DNA from 3 places in the Dyadobacter sp. BHUBP1 genome. Region 3 is predicted to be linked to each of the others. Evidence: riboswitches for the same ligand, from Rfam matches in the RefSeq annotation. Region 3 holds a riboswitch; each other region holds the start of a gene.
What was found. A riboswitch is a leader RNA that binds a small molecule or an ion and turns the genes downstream of it on or off. The one in region 3 is predicted to bind cobalamin.
Positions count from the first base shown of each region.

Region 1: it holds a riboswitch for cobalamin, as region 3 does, so the genes downstream of both, ACQ4MZ_RS07315 (TonB-dependent receptor plug domain-containing protein) here and ACQ4MZ_RS23075 (ABC transporter substrate-binding protein) in region 3, are expected to answer to the same signal.
Region 2: it holds a riboswitch for cobalamin, as region 3 does, so the genes downstream of both, metE (5-methyltetrahydropteroyltriglutamate--homocysteine S-methyltransferase) here and ACQ4MZ_RS23075 (ABC transporter substrate-binding protein) in region 3, are expected to answer to the same signal.

Region 1 is NZ_JBOBIH010000002.1:132,892-140,107, forward strand. It holds gene ACQ4MZ_RS07315 (TonB-dependent receptor plug domain-containing protein) at 1-1,468, opposite strand, end outside; cobalamin riboswitch at 1,519-1,719, opposite strand; gene ACQ4MZ_RS07320 (DMT family transporter) at 1,784-2,704, shown strand; gene ACQ4MZ_RS07325 (glyoxalase superfamily protein) at 2,701-3,102, opposite strand; gene ACQ4MZ_RS07330 (thioredoxin family protein) at 3,151-3,717, shown strand; gene ACQ4MZ_RS07335 (hypothetical protein) at 3,753-3,950, shown strand; gene prfA (peptide chain release factor 1) at 4,001-5,074, opposite strand; gene ACQ4MZ_RS07345 (hypothetical protein) at 5,207-5,791, shown strand; gene ACQ4MZ_RS07350 (aldo/keto reductase) at 5,906-6,781, opposite strand; gene ACQ4MZ_RS07355 (hypothetical protein) at 6,812-7,102, opposite strand.
Region 2 is NZ_JBOBIH010000001.1:566,927-574,142, forward strand. It holds gene ACQ4MZ_RS02450 (galactokinase) at 1-1,070, opposite strand, end outside; gene ACQ4MZ_RS02455 (D-2-hydroxyacid dehydrogenase) at 1,087-2,028, opposite strand; gene ACQ4MZ_RS02460 (hypothetical protein) at 2,130-2,645, opposite strand; gene fumC (class II fumarate hydratase) at 2,723-4,123, opposite strand; gene ACQ4MZ_RS02470 (6-phosphogluconolactonase) at 4,271-5,002, shown strand; cobalamin riboswitch at 5,158-5,382, shown strand; gene metE (5-methyltetrahydropteroyltriglutamate--homocysteine S-methyltransferase) at 5,604-7,216, shown strand, end outside.
Region 3 is NZ_JBOBIH010000006.1:215,528-222,743, forward strand. It holds gene cobT (nicotinate-nucleotide--dimethylbenzimidazole phosphoribosyltransferase) at 1-751, opposite strand, end outside; gene ACQ4MZ_RS23065 (bifunctional adenosylcobinamide kinase/adenosylcobinamide-phosphate guanylyltransferase) at 754-1,266, opposite strand; gene ACQ4MZ_RS23070 (cob(I)yrinic acid a,c-diamide adenosyltransferase) at 1,263-1,847, opposite strand; gene ACQ4MZ_RS23075 (ABC transporter substrate-binding protein) at 1,848-3,050, opposite strand; cobalamin riboswitch at 3,050-3,322, opposite strand; gene ACQ4MZ_RS23080 (hypothetical protein) at 3,373-4,272, shown strand; gene cbiB (adenosylcobinamide-phosphate synthase CbiB) at 4,238-5,188, opposite strand; gene ACQ4MZ_RS23090 (pyridoxal phosphate-dependent aminotransferase) at 5,167-6,189, opposite strand; gene ACQ4MZ_RS23095 (cobyric acid synthase) at 6,193-7,216, opposite strand, start outside.

The DNA of each region.
Region 1 (7,216 bases), on a different contig from region 3:
GTTGCAGATTTTCGACCCGGTAGCTTCTCGATGGATTCCAGTAAGTCCAGTCTTTAATTCGGTTATGGTAAAAAGTTGCGGTGGTTCTTAGCGTGCCGCCGAAAGCCGCTTTAAATATCTGTTCAAGGCCGATTTCCTTATTCCAACCCGTTTCGGGGTGGACATCCGGGTTACCGAGGTCCTTCCAGTAGCGTTCGTTCAAAGTGGGCACCCGGTAGCTGCGGCCATAGGAGCCTTTCAAGGTAAGGTTGTAAAGCGCTTTTTGAATGAAACTATATTCCACACCAACCGACGGTGTGAACGGTGGATTGAAACCCGTAACGAGGCCCTGCCTAAGGTTAATGGAAGTAGTAATCCGCGCTGTCGGTTGCCAGCGGGTGAGCAGGAAGAAGTCCGTGCGGTTCTCGCTCGCTGGCGAGAGCGCGTATCCCGGTACGCGTGAACGATAATGCGTCCATTCTCCCCCGGTTTTAAGGTGAATAGGATTGATATTGTTGCCAAGATTTAGCAGAAAATCCTTTTCTATTCTCGAAGCGAACTTATCCGTTATTGAATGGTCGGGGTGGGAGAGGTCACCTTTGGCATAATCTATGATGTCGCGTACCCAGGCGGTGCGTAGCGTGAGCGTCCGGACCTGATAGCGGAACATCGTACGATAGGCCGTAGTTTGGGTCATTTCACGACCTTGGATATCGTCGGGCGTCAGCGTCAGTTTATTGTCGGTGAGCCAGATGTGTGCGGAAATTTCCTGGTCGTTTTGTCCGTGGAGGAACAGGTCCTGTACAATGCCTTTTTGAAAAGTTTCGGTAGGCAAGAGTGCGTAAGTGTTCCGGGTTGGTTTGGGGTAATCGTTGTTCATCCTGCCATAGTAAAGTGCCGTTTTCCCTGAGAAAGCCCATTGGTTGTTTAGTGGCACTAGATAGCGGATATCTGTTCGGCTCTGATGGTTATTGAAGCTATCATATTGTCCGCCATCAGACACATGAAACGGCGTTGCCGATGCGCGGCTGTCAAGCAAAATACTTCCGCCCACGGCATCGGAGCCCACAACACTCGCCGCGGAGCCGTACTGAACCGAAAGCTGGTCGAAACCCGCCACGGGAATGGTGGAGAAGTCCGTTTGTCCGAGGGTAGGCGCATTGATGTTGAGCCCGTTCCATAGGACAGCAGTATGGTTGGCGGAGGTGCCCCGGAACGAGGCGGTATTGAGCTGGCCCGGCCCGTAATTTTTAAATGCAATCGGGGTATAAGCGGATAACACGTCACCGATATTCTGATAGCGTACCTGCGCGAGCGAAGCGGAGTCGATGCGCTGGATTTTCAGGCCGCTCATAAATTTTTGAGGGACAAATCCCTTCACGATGACGGGGTCGAGAGCAATGGAGTCTTTTTGTGCATAAACCGGCAGTGTCAGCGCAAAACTTGCCCATAACATCCAGCATCCCACAAGTCTTAAGTTGGTAAACACTCTAAATCGCAATGATTGGCGGCGATCTTCTGTTTTTCCTCCGAAAACGGTCCGATCAAAATGCTCTGGCAGGTCTCCTGGCTCGTCTTTCGCACCCGGAGCCTTCCCGTCGCAGGACAGTGGCACGAAGAATCGGGCACGTGTTGGCAGACTTACAGTTGCGGGGACAGCTTCCGGTGCTAACGGAATTCCCTATTAAGCCTAATCGCTGACTAGAAGCAGCTTATGGCACCAAGCGGGTGCAAAGGTAGGTATTTCCCCCGACTTTCCGTTGTGTACGATAACCGCTATCTTTGCAGCAAATTCTGATTGCTTTTGGCCGCTTCTACTGAAAATTTCCCGACCGCATCCTCCCTGAAAGGCATTTACCTTATGCTCGGCGCCGCATTTTTTTTCTCGCTTACGTCGGCGATCTCGAAATGGCTGGGAAGGGAGTTCCATATTGTACAGCTGGTTTTTTTCAGGAACATTGTTGGGGTGGTTTTTATCATTAGCAGCATCTGGCAACGGCCGCTGAGGCAGGAGGGCGGAAAGTTGGGACTGCTTATTTTCAGAGGTGTAGTAGGAACATTGTCGCTGTACATGCTATTTTATGCAATCCAGACGCTTGGACTCGGCCGGGCTTCTACCTACCAATATACTTACCCAATTTTTCTGGCGCTTTTCTCCTGGCTGCTCATCGGAGAAACACTGAATGGCAAGGAATGGATGGCTATATTCGTTGGTTTTACCGGTATTCTGTTCGTGTTCCGGCCCGATCTTTCGTCGTCGCTGCGGGATAATGCATTAGGTTTGGGCAATGCACTGTTGACGGCCATTTCTTACTTGTCCATCCGCCAGCTTGGTGTCGTGTACGACACGCGCGCGATCATCCTTTCATTTATGCTCAGCGGGATTGTAATGCCTATTTTGTCGATGCTGGTCGGTACGTATTATCCTATGGAGCATTTGGATTTTCTGATAGGTACATTCAGATGGCCGGAGAATACCTGGCAATGGCTGGGTTTTCTCGCATTAGGGTTTACGGCGCTTTTGGGACAAAAAATGCTTACGCAATCATTTACTTACGATAAAGCCGGGCGCGTCGCTGTGGTGGGTTATTCCAATATTCTTTTTTCGGTGCTGATCGGCTTTCTGATGGGAGAGGCGATTCCGACGCTTTCTATGCTGACGGGCATGTTGCTAATCATTACAGGAGGCATTCTGGTGTCTCTGGCAAAAACTAAGAATGCTTAAAGCCGCTCATTGAATGCAAGCCGGTTCATGAAGGGATCGACTACCGTTACCGAAATGGCATTCCATGGCTCCTGTTCGAGTCCCGGGCGATTGTATTTGTATTGCTTTTCATTGAGTTCCTTGTGGAAATCACGCACGCCAGTGCATTCGATGAAGACTTTGGCGCCCGGTGTGCAATCGCCATGGTGTTCGGAGAGGTGGAGCGTCAGGTCTCCGCGCGAAACTTGCATGTAGAGCGGTGCATCGTCGGAAAACCGGTGTTCCCAGTCGACCTGGAAGCCGAGCCAGCCGATGTAAAATTCCCGTGCTTTGGTTTCGTCAAAAATGCGTAAAATTGGGATGACTTTGCTGGCTTCCATGTTATTATGCTTTGGCACCTGACGCGCAGTCCGTGCCATGATTTGTGAAAGAGATTTGTCTAAGAGCAAGAAATCTAAAAAATTACTATGAAACGACTCCTGTCAATACTGATAATATTTCCCGTAATGCTGGTATTCCTTGCCGGTTTCAAAGCCGATACGGGTAAAAGGCGTGCAGCCGCCGAAGGTATTCAGTGGCTGACCATCGAAGAGGCATATGCCAAAATTCAGAAGGAGCCCCGCAAGATCCTGATCGACGTCTACACCGACTGGTGCGGATGGTGCAAAGTGATGGATCGCGAAACGTTCAAAGACAAAGCCGTTACCGAATATATCAACAAGAAATATTACGCCGTAAAGCTCGATGCAGAGCAAAAGGGAACGATCAAATTGGGCGACAAGCAGTTCAAATACCTTGAACAGGGCGGTCGCGGCATCCATGAAATCGCATTGGCATTAACGAATAATCAGCCGAGCTATCCCACAACGGTTTTTCTGGACGATCAATTTAACATGATCCAGCCACTAGCCGGTTACCTGAAAGCGAAAGAATTCCATCAGATCATTACCTTTTTCGGAGAGGATTACCATAAAAAGCAGGACTTCGAAAGCTATAAAGCGAAGACTTACGGCACTTTGTATCCTGCGAAATAGGCGTAAGTTAACTCACTCAGCTTCCTTATAAAGAGATGAAAAAGCCCAAAATAGTTCTGGACGTTATAAGGGAAGAGCAAGGTTTTAGCGCCATTGCTGATATTGCCGACAAATTTATTGGCACGCAGGGCGATAGTATGGAAGAATTAAAACAAACCATCCTCGAAGTGGTCAATCTGACTTTCTCCGAGGATGGTTTGACTTATAGTATGGATGAGATCGAACTAAGGTAACCTATCGAAAGACCTGAAACTTCGCTTCATTAAGTTAAAGGACAACATTCCTAAACGGCTTCTCCTTCCTGCATTCTTTCGGCATTCTCAGCGATACGCAGTTTTTCGATCAGCTCGGCGATATCTCCTTCCATTACAGCAGGGAGATTATAAACCGTGTAACCAATGCGGTGGTCGGTAATGCGGCTTTGGGGGTAGTTGTAGGTGCGGATTTTATCGGAGCGGTCGCCGCTGCCCACCATGGATTTCCGCTGCGAACTGATCGCGTCATTGTGTTTCTTCAACTCGATCTCGTACAGGCGCGAGCGGAGCACGCTTAATGCGCGTTCCTTGTTTTTGAGCTGCGAGCGTTCGTCCTGGCAGCTTACCACCAGTCCGGACGGAATGTGGGTAAGACGTACCGCGGAATAAGTCGTGTTTACCGATTGTCCACCCGCACCTGACGATTGGAAAGTATCGATACGGACATCATTCATATTGATCTGCACATCCACCTCTTCCGCTTCCGGCAGGACTGCCACTGAAGCCGCAGATGTGTGAATGCGGCCCTGAGATTCTGTCGCGGGGACACGCTGTACGCGGTGTACTCCCGATTCGAACTTCATTTTGCCGTACACATCCTCTCCTTCGACTTTACAGATAATCTCTTTATAACCGCCGTTGGTACCTTCGGTATAATCCATTACGGATGACCGCCAGCCCATTTTCTCGAAAAAGCGCTGATACATTCTGAAAAGGTCGCCGGCAAAAATAGCAGCTTCGTCGCCACCGGTACCGCCGCGAATTTCCAGGATGATGTTCCGGCTGTCGTTAGGATCTTTCGGGATAAGTAGCTCCTTAATGGTCTGTTCGAGCTCTTCCAGTTTGGGAGTCAGTTCATCCAGCTCCTCTTTGGCCATTTCGCGCAGATCTTCGTCTTTTTCAGTCGCTATAAGTTCTTTGGTACCGGCAATATCCTTCTGCAACTTCTGATAAAGTGCATATTGCTCCACGATCTTGCCAAGGTCCTTGTATTCCTTGCTGATCTTGGAATAACGTGCAGAATCGGAGACTACTTCCGGTTGTATGATTTGTTGAGAAACCTCTTCAAACCGTTCTTTTATAGCTTCTAATTTATCGATCATCTTTATTGAATATCTTTGGCATCTCGCATTCGGGGCACAAAGATACGCATTTTAGCTAAATGAATGGTTTCAAGGGACTGGCTGCGTGCTGTGAGAGAAACCGTTTGATGGATTAAACAAATATTTGGAACAATGAAAAGAATCATATGCATTGCCATGTTGGCAGTAGCTTTCACAAGCTGCGATTTTAAAAGCGGCCGCATCGAAAACACAAAAGAGCTAAACAGGGAAATCAAAGCCTCGCAGATCAAACGGGTTACAAATGTGCAGCTGGTATCATCAGCCGACGAATGGGGCAAGAAAATCGCGCAGATCGCAGAGAAATCCTTGAAAGGCGAACTGGAAAAGAACCCGGATGCCGGACTGGCACATTGCCGTGACCTGAGCGGTATTCCGGTGATCGCTGCATTGGAAAAGGAATACGGAGTTAAAGTGGAATTGTTCGGGATCAATGACGTAAAACGCGCCGATTTGCACGCCAAGGAAAGGGAAATACTGGATGCCTACGCTTACAGTGCGAAAAGCAGCACGCAAGCGGGAGATAATTTACAGCAGCTCAACGACAGCCTCCTCGTGTACAACGCGCCTGTTGCGGCGGGAAGCGTCATTTGTAAAAAATGCATGGCTACCCAGGACACGACTTTTGCTGTCTGGCGACTGCTTTTTAATAAAAAGGAGATCATCAGGAAGCTGGATGCGAAGCAGTTGAAGGATTGACCTTCAATCCAGGAACTTAGCTGAATGCAGGGGACACGGTATTTGATATGGGAAGCCCGCAATGTCATAAAAATGAAGGGGGACTGTGACAACCAACAGCACCCCCTGCATTTTTTATTTCCCGACAACCTGATAGATATCGTACCAATCTTCCCGGCTCAGCTTGATATCCGAAGCGCTAGCACCATTACGAATGCGGGCTTCGGAGAGCGATCCGATAATGGGTAACGTCCCCAATTTCATGAGCCAGGCTACCGCCGTTTGTTCGATATTGGCATCGTATTTCTTGCCGACCTCATCCAGTTTGGCCCTCAGGCGCACTGCTTTTTCGTCGGTACCATTCAGGATTTTTCCTCCCGCGAGGGGCGCCCAGGCAAGCGGTTTGCTGAAACTCTGTTTGATAAAATCGATACGGCCATCTTCGATTGCGGTCGTATTCATCAGGTTCAATTCAATATGGTTCGTGACGATCGGAATCCGGAGGTACGACGCAAGCAGCTGATGCTGGAAAACCGTAAAGTTGGCGACTCCAATGTGTTTTGCCTTCCCCGAGGTTACGATTTCGGCCAATGCCATGGCGGTCTCTTCCGGATCGGCCAGCAGGTCGCTTTGATGGAGCAGGAAAATATCCAGATAATCGGTTTTGAGCCTTTTGAGTGAGCCGTTAATGCTGTTGATAATGTGCTCGCGCGAATTATCGTAGTAGGTCAGGTATTTATCCTCCGACTTTCTGATACCGCACTTGCTGAACAGCACAATGTCTTCTCGCTTGAAGGATTTGTGGGCAATGATCTTGCCGAAATGTTCTTCAATCGTATGATCGCCGTAAACATCAGCATGGTCGAATGTATTAATGCCCAGGTCGAGGCAGAGGTTGACCGTTTTTTCAATTTGCGTGGTGGTAATGGCACCCTCGTCGGTCCATCTCCAAAAACCATAAATTGCTTCCGAAACCTTCGGGCCGGAATCGCTGAGGCTTACTTTTTTCATCGGTGGTAGTTTGAATTCTTGCAAAAATATCTATTTCTCCAATCGTTTATCCCTTACGATCAGATAAAAATCATTGTCCAGTTCAAGGTAGCCATAGTCGTAAACGAAGCGATAAATGCTTCCTTTGAGGGTCGGACGGATGTTGGTAATCAGGTTAAAATCAAAGCCTTTGGCCATTAAAATGTGCTTGGTGGTTTTGGATTTGTCATCGGGACAAAGTTCTTCCAGAATCCGGCGGTTCTTCCGGAGCTGGTTATTAATATTTCTGATAATGTTGTGAGAATCCGAATTGAGCCGGTTATTGAAGCTGTTTCGGCACATATCTGAGCAAAATTTTTTATCGATCCTACCCGTGAGAGGTCTGCCGCATTCCTGACAATTTACCATATACCTTTTGTTTCGCCGGACCGCTTTTATCCGGGCAGTGTGCATATA
Region 2 (7,216 bases), on a different contig from region 3:
TCTTTTTTCACCAGATTAATGGTGCAACCTCCGAAACCGCCGCCCATCATCCGAGCGCCGAGTACGGTGTCGTCGTCCAATGTCTGAGCCACCAGGAAGTCAAGCTCAGCGCAGCTTACCTCATATTCATTTTGGAGCCCGAAGTGGGTAGCATACATTTTTTTGCCAAAATCGGGCAGATTGCCTTGTACGAGCAGATCGCAGGCATCCTGCACGCGCTGGATTTCTTCGGTCATGAATTTGGCACGGCGGTACACCACGTCACCCATTTCCTCTTTATGTGCTTCCACCAATGCGGGTGTCGCGTCGCGCAGGCTCAGTACTTTCGGATCATATTGCTGCAAAATGGCGGTTGCCTTTTCGCATTCCTGCCGGCGGGTATTGTATTCCGAGCTGGCTAAAGAGTGTTTCACCATCGTATCGCAAAGCACGATCAGGTAATCGTCCATCGGGAACGGGAAGTACTCGTATTCGAGCGAACGGCAGTCGAGGCGGATTACGGATTCTTCCTTGCCGAATGCCGAAGCAAACTGGTCCATAATGCCGCACTGGACACCTACATACTCATTCTCCGCTTTCTGCGACATTTTCACAATGCTGAAACGGTCGAGGTTCAGCCCGTAGATTTCATTCAACGCAAACAAAAGGCAGCATTCCAACGCCGCCGATGACGAGAGTCCGGCACCTACCGGTACATTACCGCCGAATGCCGCCTGAAAACCGCCGATTTTCAAGCCCTTCTTCTGAATTTGCTCCACAATACCGATCTGGTAATGCGGCCACGACTTTTCCGGCTTGGAAAGATCGTCCAGTGAAAATGAATAGGTCTGGTCGAGGTCTGCTGCGTAGAGGATTACCTGATCGTCTTCGCGTGGGGCAATCACGAAATATACGGCCTTATCCACACTTGCGGGGAGTACGAAGCCATTGTTATAATCGGTATGCTCGCCGATGAGGTTAATGCGGCCTGGTGAGCGGAACACGCGCACGGTTTCGCGCGTGGCTGTCCCGAATTTCAAAAAATATTTATCCTGGATACCTTCTGCGATATCGGTTTCTGTCAGTAGCATTTCAGTTTCGGTCGGTTTAATATCCTTTTACAAGGGTTATTTCATTGGCGATTGCGGTGCCGCTTTGTATTGCAAAAATGTTATTCAAAAATAAATCTACTTTCCCCATATGCTCATTTTTGTGCCCGCCGCCGGTATGCTGGGTCAGGATCACATTGTCCATTTGCCAAAGCGGACTGTCGGCAGGGAGTGGTTCGATCTCCGTCACGTCGAGTACGGCGCCGTCCAGTTTGCCTGACTTCAATGCATCGATCAGTGCATTCTCATCGGTCGTACTGCCGCGCCCCACACTTGCGTAAACGCTCTGGTCTTTCATGGCCGAAATGAACTCCGCATTCACAAAATGCTGCGCGGTTCCGGGCAAAGTATTAATTACCACGTCGGCGTGCGGTAGCGCATTGAAAAGATCTTCCTTGCTACGGATATCGGCCTCCTGCGAGGTCCGTGCCATTAAATGCGTGGTGCAACCTAACCCTTTCAAAATGGCGTTCACCGATTGCCCAATCGTCCCGGCGCCAAGAACGATCACGGTCTGTTTATACAAAATCTTCAACTCGGCGCGGAGCGGCGTTCCGATCCATTCTGTTTTCTGTTTCAAGAGCGTCAGCTTATCGATACCGCGGTACAATGCCAGCACACCGCCTACGATCGACTCGGCGCACGGGCGTGCGAACCAGTCGCCCATATTCGCCGTTTTGACGTGATCGGGAACGGCCACAGACGCGTATTGATCGAACCCGGCGGAATCGAGTTGCCAGAATTTCAGATTGGCAGGAATGTTTCCGAACCAGGCTACCGGCGGGTTGCCGAGGATGTAATCGGCGCTGGCAAACCAGGATTTAAGCTCCTCATTGCTGGCCGATTCGGTGCGGAAATGGATCTGATGCTGCGGGGTAAGGGCTTCGCTCAATTTAGCATTAAGCGAGCCGTCGAGTATGGCGTGGCAGTATATGATCATCTATTGTTTTTGTTTTAAAGAAGCAAGGTAAAATGATTTACCTGTAATATCTGCTTATCAGACGGTGAAATAGGCCTCTATCCTCCACGATGAGGGCATTTTCAGATCTTTTTCAGGATTTTTCGGGCCCTCGACTGGAACGCCGCAGGCTCGTATTCAACCGATTCTTCCAGGAATACCCGCAGTTCTTTCTGGATCTCCGGATAAATTTTGGATAGGTTAAACAGGATGGTGAGACAAAACGTGCGGATCGCAATGGCTAGCTGACGGTTCGCGATAATGCTGAACGCCGCGTCCATCAGCTCGCCGTGAAATTCATCGGGAATGCTGATATCCTGCAAAATGCGCGCACTGTTGCGGATCACGGCGTCATGAATATCGGTGCGTTTTAGCTGACTCACGAGCACGCCTATGTACGGGCGGATGAGCTCCGGGCGCTCGTGTGTGGCGATGCTCACGCTGTACGCAGCGCGTTGCGCGAGGCGGTACTCGTCGGATTCGAAGCAATGCATCAGGTGCCTGAATGCATCTTCTGAAGTACAGGCGTACCTGGCCACTTCCGTAGCTTTCCGCTTCGACTGGTAAGGGTCGGCCAGCAATTCTTCTTTGATATTCATGATTTTGAAAGATCTAAATGCAAATGCCCCACGTTTCGGCAGGGCATTCGCAGACATTACTTTTGGGTTCGGTCCAATTACCTGATCTCGCCCACCATGTCTTCCGGTTTTACCCATGCGTCGAACTCTTCCGGCGTGAGGTAACCCAATGCCACAGCCGTTTCTTTCAGCGTAGAGCCGTTTTTATGAGCGGTTTGTGCGATTTCGGCAGCCTTGTAATACCCGATTTTAGTATTCAAAGCAGTTACCAGCATCAGCGAGTTGTTCACGTGCTTCTTGATATTCTCATGCAAAGGCTCGATACCCACCGCGCAGTTATCGTTGAACGAAACACACACATCGCCAATCAAACGGGCAGAATGCAGGAAGTTGTAAGCCATCAATGGTTTGAAAACGTTCAGTTCGAAATGCCCATTGGAACCACCGATGCCGATCGCCACGTCGTTACCCATTACCTGTGCCGCTACCATGGTCATGGCTTCGCATTGGGTTGGGTTTACTTTTCCCGGCATGATGGAGCTTCCAGGCTCGTTATCCGGAATGTGGATCTCGCCGATACCCGAACGCGGGCCCGACGACAACATCCGAATATCATTCCCGATCTTCATCAGGCTTACAGCAACGGTCTTCAATGCGCCATGCGCCTCTACGATCGCGTCGTGTGCCGCTAATGCCTCAAATTTGTTTTCAGCAGTAACGAATGGCAGGCCTGTCAATGCTGCGATGTGCCGTGCTACATTTTCGGAGTATCCTGGAGGCGTATTAATACCCGTTCCCACCGCGGTACCACCCAATGCGAGTTCAGAAAGGTGTGCCAATGTGTTGTTAATGGCTCTCAAACCATGGTCAAGCTGCGAAACGTAGCCCGAAAATTCCTGGCCCAGAGTCAGCGGTGTAGCGTCCATAAAGTGCGTACGACCGATTTTAACTACATTCTTAAATGCTTCGGATTTCGCTTTCAGCGTGTCACGCAGCTTGGTAATGCCCGGGATCGTAACGTCCACCAGGATTTTGTAGGCCGCAATGTGCATTGCGGTAGGGTAGGTGTCGTTTGACGACTGAGACTTGTTCACATCGTCATTCGGGTGCAAAAACTTCGTTTTGTCAGCCAAATCACCGCCTTGCAGTACGTGCCCGCGGTAGGCGATCACCTCGTTACAGTTCATATTCGACTGCGTTCCGGAACCGGTTTGCCACACCACCAGCGGAAACTGGTCGTCGAGCTGGCCGGTAAGGATCTCGTCGCAAACTTTGCCGATGAGCTCGCTTTTTTCCTGAGGAAGTATGCCGGCTTCGAAGTTGGTGATAGCGGCAGCTTTTTTCAGGTATGCGAAGGCCTTGATAATCTCCTTCGGCATTTTATTGATATCCTGTGCGATAGGAAAGTTCTGGATCGAGCGTTGCGTCTGGGCGCCCCAGTATACGTGTGCAGGCACCTGCACTTCGCCCATCGTGTCTTTTTCTATACGGTATTCCATTTTTGAAGTAGAATGATAATGTAATTGAACAATGTGCGGTAAAGTTAGGCCCGGACTTGCAGTTTCTGGAGTTTTTTATGGATAAATGTTCACGTCTGAAAAAAGAATGTTTAGATTGACGCGCCGAGAACCTAAACCCCACTTTTCATGATACCCAAGATCAGCATTTATCCCGACTATACGCTCATGAGTTCCGCCGCAGCTGAGCGAGTAATCGACCTGATGAACCACAAACCCACATCGGTTATTTGCTTCCCGTCCGGCAGTAGCCCCAAGGGAATGTTCGATGCGTTGGTAGCGGCCAACCAGAACGGCCGTGTCGATTTCTCCCAATGCACTTTCATCGGCCTCGACGAATGGATAGGCCTTGGTGCCGGCGACGACGGCAGTTGTCGTGACCTCCTCGACCGCGATTTTCTGAAACCCGTCGGCCTCCGGCCGGATCAAATTGTCTTCTTCGACGGCAAGGCCTTTGATCCGCAAGCGGAATGCGACCGCATCAACAAAGTCGTGGAAAGCCTGGGTGGTCTCGACCTTATTATATTGGGCGTAGGCATGAACGGCCACCTCGCCCTCAACGAGCCAGGTACCTCCTGGGATACCTACGCCCACATTTCCGAACTCGATACCGTCACAGTGGAAGTAGGTCAGAAGTATTTCAAACAACCCACCATGCTTACCCGGGGCATTACCGTTGGTATCCGGCACATTCTGGAAGCGCGCGCCGCCATTTTGCTTGCCTCGGGAGCAGCCAAAGCCCCGGTAATCCGGCGCGCCCTCGCATTCCCCGTTTCAAAGGATTTCCCGGCGACGGTTTTGCAGAATCATTTGAATGCGGAGTTTATATTGGATGCGGATGCGGCCGGGACGATTTTTTAGCTAATACGAAATCACTTTTATCGCCATTTATTTTACTCCAAATAAGATATTTTATCCTGCCGAAAGGCTAATTTCTACTCACTTCACTGAAATTGGCCGACCATTTACGGCCGAATGCGCCTTCCGCCTAAATTTGACGCAGTTCTTTGTGAACGCCCGTCAATCGGGGTGATGGTTTTTGCTTTTGGATCCCTCAGCCAAAACATAGCAAAACAAAAAGGAACCGTGTGCAATTCACGGGCAGTCGTGCTACTGTAAGTATCCGCTCTGAGCATTCAGGGCCAATTTTTACCCTCGCGTCCCATTGCAGCGCCCCGGCGCGCGAGAAGGGCGGTAAAAATGATACAAGCCAGGAGACTTGCCGTCATCCTCAATGGCTTTTCCCTCACGGGTGGGGAGTAGTCAAGCATTGATTTACCACATTTTATTGCAGTATCACAGGCTACCCGGCTGTTTTGGGGAAACTGTATCTGTTCGTTTCGCAGGGTAGCTACGTGTTGCCGCGATGGAATGAAGTACCGGCGACCGTCCGCAACAGGCGTTTTGTCGGGATGGGAGGGTGTTTTCACAGGGTTTTATTAACTCTTTAAACACAAAAAGTATGTTGTCACACAACCTTGGCTACCCGCGCGTGGGAAGCCTCCGCGAGCTCAAAAAAGCCAACGAACAATTCTGGGCTGGAACGATCGATCGCGATGCATTGCAGAAAGCCGCCCGGAAGATCCGCCACCAGAACTGGGAAACGCAGCAGATTGCAGGCATCAGCCTCATTCCTTCCAATGATTTTTCGCTTTACGACCATGTTCTCGATACCTCGCTGATGGTAGGCGCCATTCCCGAGCGTTACCACCAGTTGGTCGACGGGAAATCGAACAAAGAGCTCGACCTCTATTTCGCAATGGCCCGCGGTTACCAGAAGAACGGGCTGGATATCAATGCGATGGAGATGACGAAATGGTTTGATACCAACTACCACTACCTCGTTCCCGAGTTTGTGAAGGACCAGAAATTCAAGCGGTATTCGGAGAAGGTTTTGCTGGAATTTGAAGATGCATTGCAAAAAGGCATTCAAACCAAACCGGTACTGCTGGGGCCGGTTACCTATTTGCTTTTGGGTAAAGAAAAGGAAAGTGGCTTCGATCGCATTGACCTACTGGACAGCCTTTTACCTGTTTATATATCCATATTAAAAGAACTTGCTGCAAGAGGTGCCGAATGGGTGCAGCTCGATGAGCCGGCATTAGTATTGGATTTGAATGAAAAGGAAAAGCTCGCATTTCTAAGCGCTTACAATCAGATCAGAGAGGCGCTTCCGAAGCTGCGCATTCTGGTAACAACCTATTTCGGGCCGCTAGACGATAATCTGGCAATTGCGACTGCATTACCGGTGGATGCATTGCATTTAGACCTGACACGCGGTGCGGAGACGTTACCACAGATCCTTGCCGACGAAGCATTTGTCTCTTCCACCAAAAAGCTCTCGCTGGGCGTTGTCGACGGCCGGAATATCTGGAAAAACGATTATCAAAAATCGTTAGAATGGATTCAAACAGCTGTAAATGTCCTGGGAGACGAGCGGATTTTGGTGGCACCGTCGTCGTCGTTGCTGCATAGTCCTTATGATCTGGATTTGGAGAAGAATGAGGCAGTACTGACAGCGGAGATTAAAAACTGGCTGGCGTTTGCAAAACAGAAACTGAATGAGGTGACTACATTGGCAAGGCTTGCAGCGGCAGACTATGCGAATGATAGCGCATTTCTGGACAATCAAAAGGCGATTGAAAGCCGCCGTGCTTCCGTATTGATCCACAAACCGGCAGTGAAAGCGCGGGTTAGTGAAGTGCGTGAACGGGATTTCGACCGGCAGAATGCATTTGCCATCCGGCAGGGTATTCAGTTAGAAAAGCTGAAATTGCCATTGTTCCCATCGACAACGATCGGTTCCTTTCCGCAAACGGATGAGGTACGGCAGCTCCGGGCGCAGTTCAAAAAAGGTGCATTGACACTAGACGAGTATGAAACCCGCATTCGGGCGGAAATCGTGGATTCGCTGCGCTGGCAGGAGGAGCTTGGGATCGATGTGCTGGTACACGGCGAATTCGAGCGGAACGATATGGTGGAGTATTTCGGCGAGCAGCTTTCAGGTTTTGTATTTACCCAAAATGGTTGGGTGCAGAGCTACGGCAGCCGGTGCGTGAAGCCGCCGATCATTTA
Region 3 (7,216 bases):
GCACAAGCATGCCCAACCGCGCAGCTTCCAGCATCGCACCGCACATCATGGCGATCTCAAACCCGCCGAACGTAGCCAATACCGATTCAGCATCGTTACGTACATGCTGATGATGTTCCAACGCTTTGGTGAGTACTGCTATCTTTCTGCCCAACTGCTCCTCGTCTAGTCCCGTCCCCCTCCCTACGCATTCGGATACGGGGATATTCAACAAGCGGCTCATGATCGCCGACGCCGAAGAGGTGTTTCCAATGCCCATTTCACCAAAACCAATCACATTACAGCCCGTCTGCTGCACTTTCCGGACTAGCACGGCTCCTTTTTCCAGACATTGACGGCATTCGGCGTTAGTCATCGCGGGTTGTTGCGCAAAGCTTTTAGTACCAAAGTTGACCTTTGCGTCGACCAGCCTTTCATTTTGACCAAAATCATAATCCACGCCTGCATCTACCAACAACAGGTTAATGCCATGCTGCCGTGTAAAAACATTGATTGCCGCGCCACCGCCGATGAAGTTGAGCACCATCTGCGGGGTAACCTCCGACGGATAGGCACTCACACCCTCCGAGGCTATCCCATGACTGGCTGCAAAAACAATGATATGCGGGTTGACCAGCTCCGGCGACAACGTATCTTGTACCGAAGCAATCTGAAATGCCAGTTTTTCAAGAATCCCCAAAGCGCCCTGCGGCTTGGTTTTCAAATCAATTTTCGCTTGAATTTCCTGACTGGTAATCGTAGCGGTATGCATAGTTATTGGATTGTTTTTAAGATTAATGGAAGTCCCGACACCAGCATAATCGCCTCTTGTGCAGCAGCAGCCACATACTGATTGGCCCAGCCTTGCAAATCGGTAAATTTCCGGCCTGCTTCGGTTTCTGCATGGACACCCATGCCTATTTCGTTGGAAATGATGATCAAAGTGGCATCAACAGTCAATAGCGCATCGACTTCTGCTTTGAATGCCGCCAGCGCTTTTTCAATATCGTATTCAAACGCGACAAACAGATTGGTCAGCCACAATGTAACACAGTCGACCACAGCTACTCTTCCGGCCAGCGGCAACAGGTGAATATCCCGCTCGCTTTCCAGCGCTGTCCATTCCGGCCCCCGCTCGTCCTGATGCCGTTTCACCCGTCGGCCAAAATCCTCGTCCCAAATCCTGGATGTAGCCACATATACCGGATTAGCACTTTTTTGCAAAGCGAGATCCATCGCAAACCTGCTTTTGCCACTCCGGACGCCGCCGGTCACATAGATGATCATGACGGTTCAGCGTTTTTGAAACGCTTGTATAGAAACAGTTGCCATTTTTCTTCCGCCACCCCTGCTTTGTCCATCTCGGCACGAGCGAGCGTGAAAAACAGGTCCGAAAGGCGGTTGATATAGGCCGGGATCGCTTCATGCACCTCATCGGTTTTGATCAGCGACACCAACCGGCGCTCTCCCCGGCGCATTTGCGTACGTGCGATGTGGCAAAGTGCCGATACCTCATTCCCGCCCGGCAGCAGAAAATAGTCCGAAGGCGAAGTCATAGCAGCTTCCAGCGCGTCGATCCACTCCTCACAAAAAGCGGCGCCATCCACCGGCATCGGGTTTTTATTCTCCTTTTTGGCATCCGATGGCCGTGCCAGGTGCGACATCATATCCATCAGGTCCTTTTGGATTTTATGCAAATTGGACTGCCATTCATGCCCGGCACCGAGCTTTACCCGTAAAAGCCCGATCGTCGAATTCGCTTCATCGAGCGTCCCGATGCATTCGATGCGCACATCGTCCTTGCTCACCCTGCTCCCGCCAAATAGCCCGGTGGTGCCTTTATCGCCCTTTTTGGTATATATTTTCATTTAATTAATTGATTTATAATAGATCAACTCGTGATTCGGTAATAGCTCCGGGTGGATAATACGGATCAGATCGGCCAGTACCAAATGCGGGTTTACCGCGCCGGACTCCCAGTAATCGTTGGCCCCCTGCGCATTCATGCGTTTGTTATAGCTGTAAATGTGATTGGTTTTAAATGCCTTGAAATCCGCATAACGGATATCTCGCGCGAGGACGTCCTTCTTCGTCTGTACATTTCCGATACTTACATTCAGCCAGAAGTCGGCCTGCAATGCAATGGGATAAACGGTTTCAAAACTGAGTGGCAAGCTTCCGGTTGCCTTTGTTCCGGACCAATGATACGAGGCGCCCGCGTCCTGGAAGAAGCGGTTTACGTAACTATCACCATTTGGAACATTCCACGCGTCTTTGGAATTCATTCCGGTAATCAGGCTCGGGCGCATTTTTAGATTTTGGGTCAGACGGGCCAGTCGTTCGTACTCTTGCTCGACGTTAGCGAACTTCCTATTCACTTCCCCTTCCTTATTGATCAACGCTGCCAGGAGTTTCACCCACTCCGCCCTACCCAGCGGCGTCGTTTCCACCCATTCCGAATTGACCATTACCGGTATCCCCGCCTGATGCAGTGATTCGTAACGGCTAACCTTCGAAACGGGGTTCCCTGTCGCCATAATGAGGTCCGGATGCATGCTTACCAGCAGTTCCTCATTGAGCCCCTGATCCTTTCCTACTTCGACAACCTTGCCCAATTTAATGCGATCAAGTACTTTGGCGGAAGAGACATATTTGAGGTTACCCATACCTGTAAGAATATCCTCACAATCCAAAAAGCCAATCAACCCGATGTGCAGTGACGACATTGCCACCATGCTTCGCACGGGAATTTCGATGAGCTGGCTGTCTTTGTACCCGATCGGTCGCGGCTTTCCACGTTGTACCAGCACATACGTGAGCGTGTCCGTCGATTTTTCGAACGGGCTCATGATCTTGACTACCTTGTAATATTTATGATAAGTAATTTTAAAGCCTTTGGCGTGGGCCACTTTGGCTTTTTCAGGAAACAGGTCGGGGCCTGAATAATGGGAATCGCCTTTTTCGTAAAGCGATGACGAAGTGCTGCAACTAGCCAACAAGCGGCACAGCAGCAGGGCTGCAAGTATTTTTCTGATAATCATGTAGTCACCGGCCTTTCTTCCGAAAGCCATATTAACAATGTTTGCAGGCAGGTCTTCTGACTCGTTCAGGTCGTTGGCGCCTTCCCGGGTTAGTGAGTGAATGAGTCAATGAATGAATGACTGAATGCTTTTTAATTACAAACATTCACTTATTCACTCATTCGCACATTCACTCATTGTAATCCCAGTGGCACAATTGCCAGGACCGTTAGTGAACTTACAGCAGCGGAGACTGTTCCGGATTCCCACCGGATTCCCTTTTAATCACGCATGACGCGTGTACCTGGATGACCGCAAAACTAGCAATATTTTATTGGTTATCATTGCAGAGTTTCATTTACACACACGCTTCATGCAACGCGACGACACTCTCTGGAAATCGATCCTGGAAGATATTTTCGAAGATTTCCTGCTCTTCTTCTACCCGAACGCAGCTTCCTATTTCGATTTCTCCAAAGATTTCGAATACCTCGATAAAGAGCTGGAACAATTATTCCCGCCGGAGGATAATTCGTACCAGACCCGCTTTGTAGACAAACTTGTAAAAGTGTATTGCCAAAACGGCGACAACGAATGGATACTCGTGCACATCGAGGTGCAGGGCTACCATGATCCCCATTTCAATCGCCGAATGTTTACTTATTACTCCCGGATACTCGATAAGTATGACAAACCTGTCACGGCATTCGCCATTTTCACGGAGAACAATGCGGCGTTTAGGCCTTGTGAATATTACAGGGAATTTATGGGAACGAGTATTTTGTACAGGTTTAACGCATTCAAAATCCTGGAACAAGACGAGCAGATGTTGCGGGAAAGTGACAATCCGTTTGCTGTAGTGGTGTTGACGGCTCTGATTGCATTGAAATGCAAACATATTACCGAGGACGAAATACTTGCTATTAAATTAACACTTGCCAGGAATCTTCTCGGCAAAGGATTTTCAAAGAGAAAAATCTCTAAGTTAATGAATTTTCTTCGCTACTATATCCGCTTTGAAAAGGTTGAAGCAATCGCTAAATTTGACCATATCATCAGTCACTTAACTAATCGATCGACGACAATGGGTATCGAAGAATTTCTGTTGGATAGAGCAAAAAAAGAGGGGGAGAACAACAAAGCAACAGAACTAATAACCAATCTATTAAGAGAAACGTCGTTCACAGTAGAGGTAATCGCACGTCTGGCGGGTGTATCGCCCGAATTTGTAACCGAAATCAAACTGGGCAAGACATCTCGACTGCCCAACTGACCAGGATAACTATCAGCACCATCGCCAAACAGGTCCGCTGATTGACACTTGCCGCTCTTGCGATTTCCTGCGGTTCAATTACCCGGTCATTCTCCCCGATAAACGGCTTGTCGACTACCTGCCCGTGATAGACATTCGCCCCGCCGAAGCGGCAATCCAAAATCCCAGCTAATGCTGCTTCGGGATACCCGGCGTTCGGGCTTTTATGTCTGTGCCCGAATTTGAAGACAAATCGCAATCCACGCCTGCTTCCTGTCACTAAAACCATCAGCAAGGCCGTCAGCCTGGCAGGCATAAAATTTGCCACATCATCCAGCCTTGCCCCAGATTTCCCGAACCATTCATAGCGCTCGCTGCGGTAACCCAGCATGGAATCCATCGTATTGATCATCTTGTAAGCCATCATACCCGGAACGCCTGCCAGAGCATAGTAAAAAAGCGGTGCTACCACGCCATCACTGAGATTTTCGGACATTGTTTCCAGCACTGCAACGCGTATTTGCTGCGCATTCAGGTTTGAGGTATCCCTGCCTACAATTCTTGAAAGTTGCTTCCTACCTGCTTCCAAGCCTTCATTTTCCAGCGCTGAAAATACCGCCCGTCCCTCCGCGATAAGCGAATGGTTGGCCAAACCATAGTAAACACAAATACTATTGATTACCAGATACATTGCGGGTGCGTGCAGAAGCAATGCATTAAGCCTGTAAAAAAAGTAGAACACCAGCACTACAAGGGTTATGCTCAATATAGCCCCTTTCAGAAATCGGAAGCGGCCACGATTCAACCATTTTTCACCCAGCGCAATTGCGTTACCAAATACTCGTACGGGGTGTGGCCAGTTGTCGGGGTCGCCCAACCGGAGATCGAGCAGGTAACCTGCGATCAAGGGGCAGATCAGTAATACAGCGCCTGCCATTCTTTCAATGCATTGATCATCTTCTCGTTATCATCCGGCCGCTGGGTAGCGAGCCGAAAATGCTGCCGGGTGAGGCCGCGGAAGTTACCTGCGTCACGAATCAGCAAGCCATGTTTTTCGATCAGAAAATCTTTCAACTGAGCGGCGTTCCGCACCAAAGTTCTGACCAAAAAGAAATGCGTATCGCTTTCCAGCACTTCAACGCATTCCAATTTCTGCAATTCTTGAACGAACGTTCTTTTATCAGTCAGGAGTCGGGAAACCGGGGGCTGAATCCGATCGAAATGATCGTAAATGTAATGCCCCGCCGCCATCGCCAGCGTATTGACCGTCCAGGGTTGTTTGATATTCATTAACGAATCAACAATTTCTTCCCTCGCCAGTAAATAACCGAGACGTAACCCCGGAATCGCATAAATCTTGGTAAGTGAACGCATAATCAACAAGTTTGGAAACCGAGCCATCAGCGAAACAGCCGAATCCGCTCCCTCAGTGAAATCAATAAATGCCTCGTCAACTGCAAAAAGGCATTGCGGGTTCAGTTTGAGCCAATATTGTAAGTCACTAAAAATAAGCCCGGTAGGATTATTCGGATTACAAATAAATACCAGATCGGTTTTCAATCTTGGCAATTCCAAAGCCTCCTGCCAGCTCAAACTGGCTATTTCATGCCCGAACGATAGGCATGCGTCTTCATATTCTGCAAATGAAGGCGTAACAATCGTCGTCCGTTTCCCGGAGAACAATTGCGCGATCAGGTAGATGCTTTCGGTCGTGCCGCTGCATACCAGCAACTGCGCTACCGACATTTGGTGATGTCGTGCGATCTTTTCCCGCAAACTCTCTGCCAGTACCTCAGGATAACGGTTTATTTCACTCCATTTTTCGAAAACATACGCTTTCAAACCGGCCGGTTCGCCTTCATACCAGACATTCGTACTGAAATCCGCGATGATCTTGCTGCCGTAACGATAGCCATCGTCGCCGTGCCCGTGTAACATATTCTACTCAGCTATACTGTTGTAAATCAACTCCATATTAATGTTCTGACGCAGCAAATCCGCCAGTTTATCATATTGCTGTTCCTTAAATTGCTGATAGTCGTACCGCATACCTTCCTCTTTGGTATAAGGGGCCAATACGTGGTCGATTACCACCTGATTGTCCAGAATACCGTGAAGATAGGTACCCCAGGTACGTGCATCGCGGAAGTACCCGTCGTGGCGGCCGTTAGAGAATGTGGCAACGGCCTCCCCGGGCTGCAATGCGATGGTTTCGCCCATGTGGATCTCATAGCCCGAACATGGCTCCTCGCTTTGGCGGAACCGGAATGCACACTGCAATGTCGTTTTCTCAAATTGCAGTGTGGTTTTTACAGGCAATAACCCCAGCCCGGGCAACTCTTCAATATCACTTTCGACATGATGAGGATCGAGAATGCGCTCACCAAGCATCTGGTAGCCCCCGCAAATGCCGATAACGGTCTTGCCAAGCTTGTGCGCATCATAAATGGCTTTCGCGACACCGCTATTTTTCACGGCCAGCATGTCTTCGATCGTATTTTTACTTCCCGGGATGATGATCACCGAGGCTTTGGCAATTTCTAAGGGTTCATTGGTATAATACAAATTCACCCGCGGATCTTTTTCAAGGCGGTCGAAATCAGTGAAGTTCGAAAGCCTTTTCAACAGGATCACCGCCACATTCACTTTACCTTCTACCGCCGACCGGTATTTGAGCTCCAACGAAACAGAGTCTTCCTGTTCGATGTAGATATCTCTGAAATAAGGTAAAATACCCATCACTGGCAGCCCCGTCAACTCTTCAAGCATTCTTTTACCTTCTTCAAACAACCGGCCGTCTCCCCTGAACTTGTTGATAATGATGCCCTTCATACACGCGCGCTCCTCAGGCGTGAGCAATGCAATGGTGCCATAAACACTCCCGAAAATTCCGCCTTTATCGATGTCAGCGATCAGATACACAGCCGCCCCGGCGTGTGCAGCCATTCTTAGATTCGTAATATCC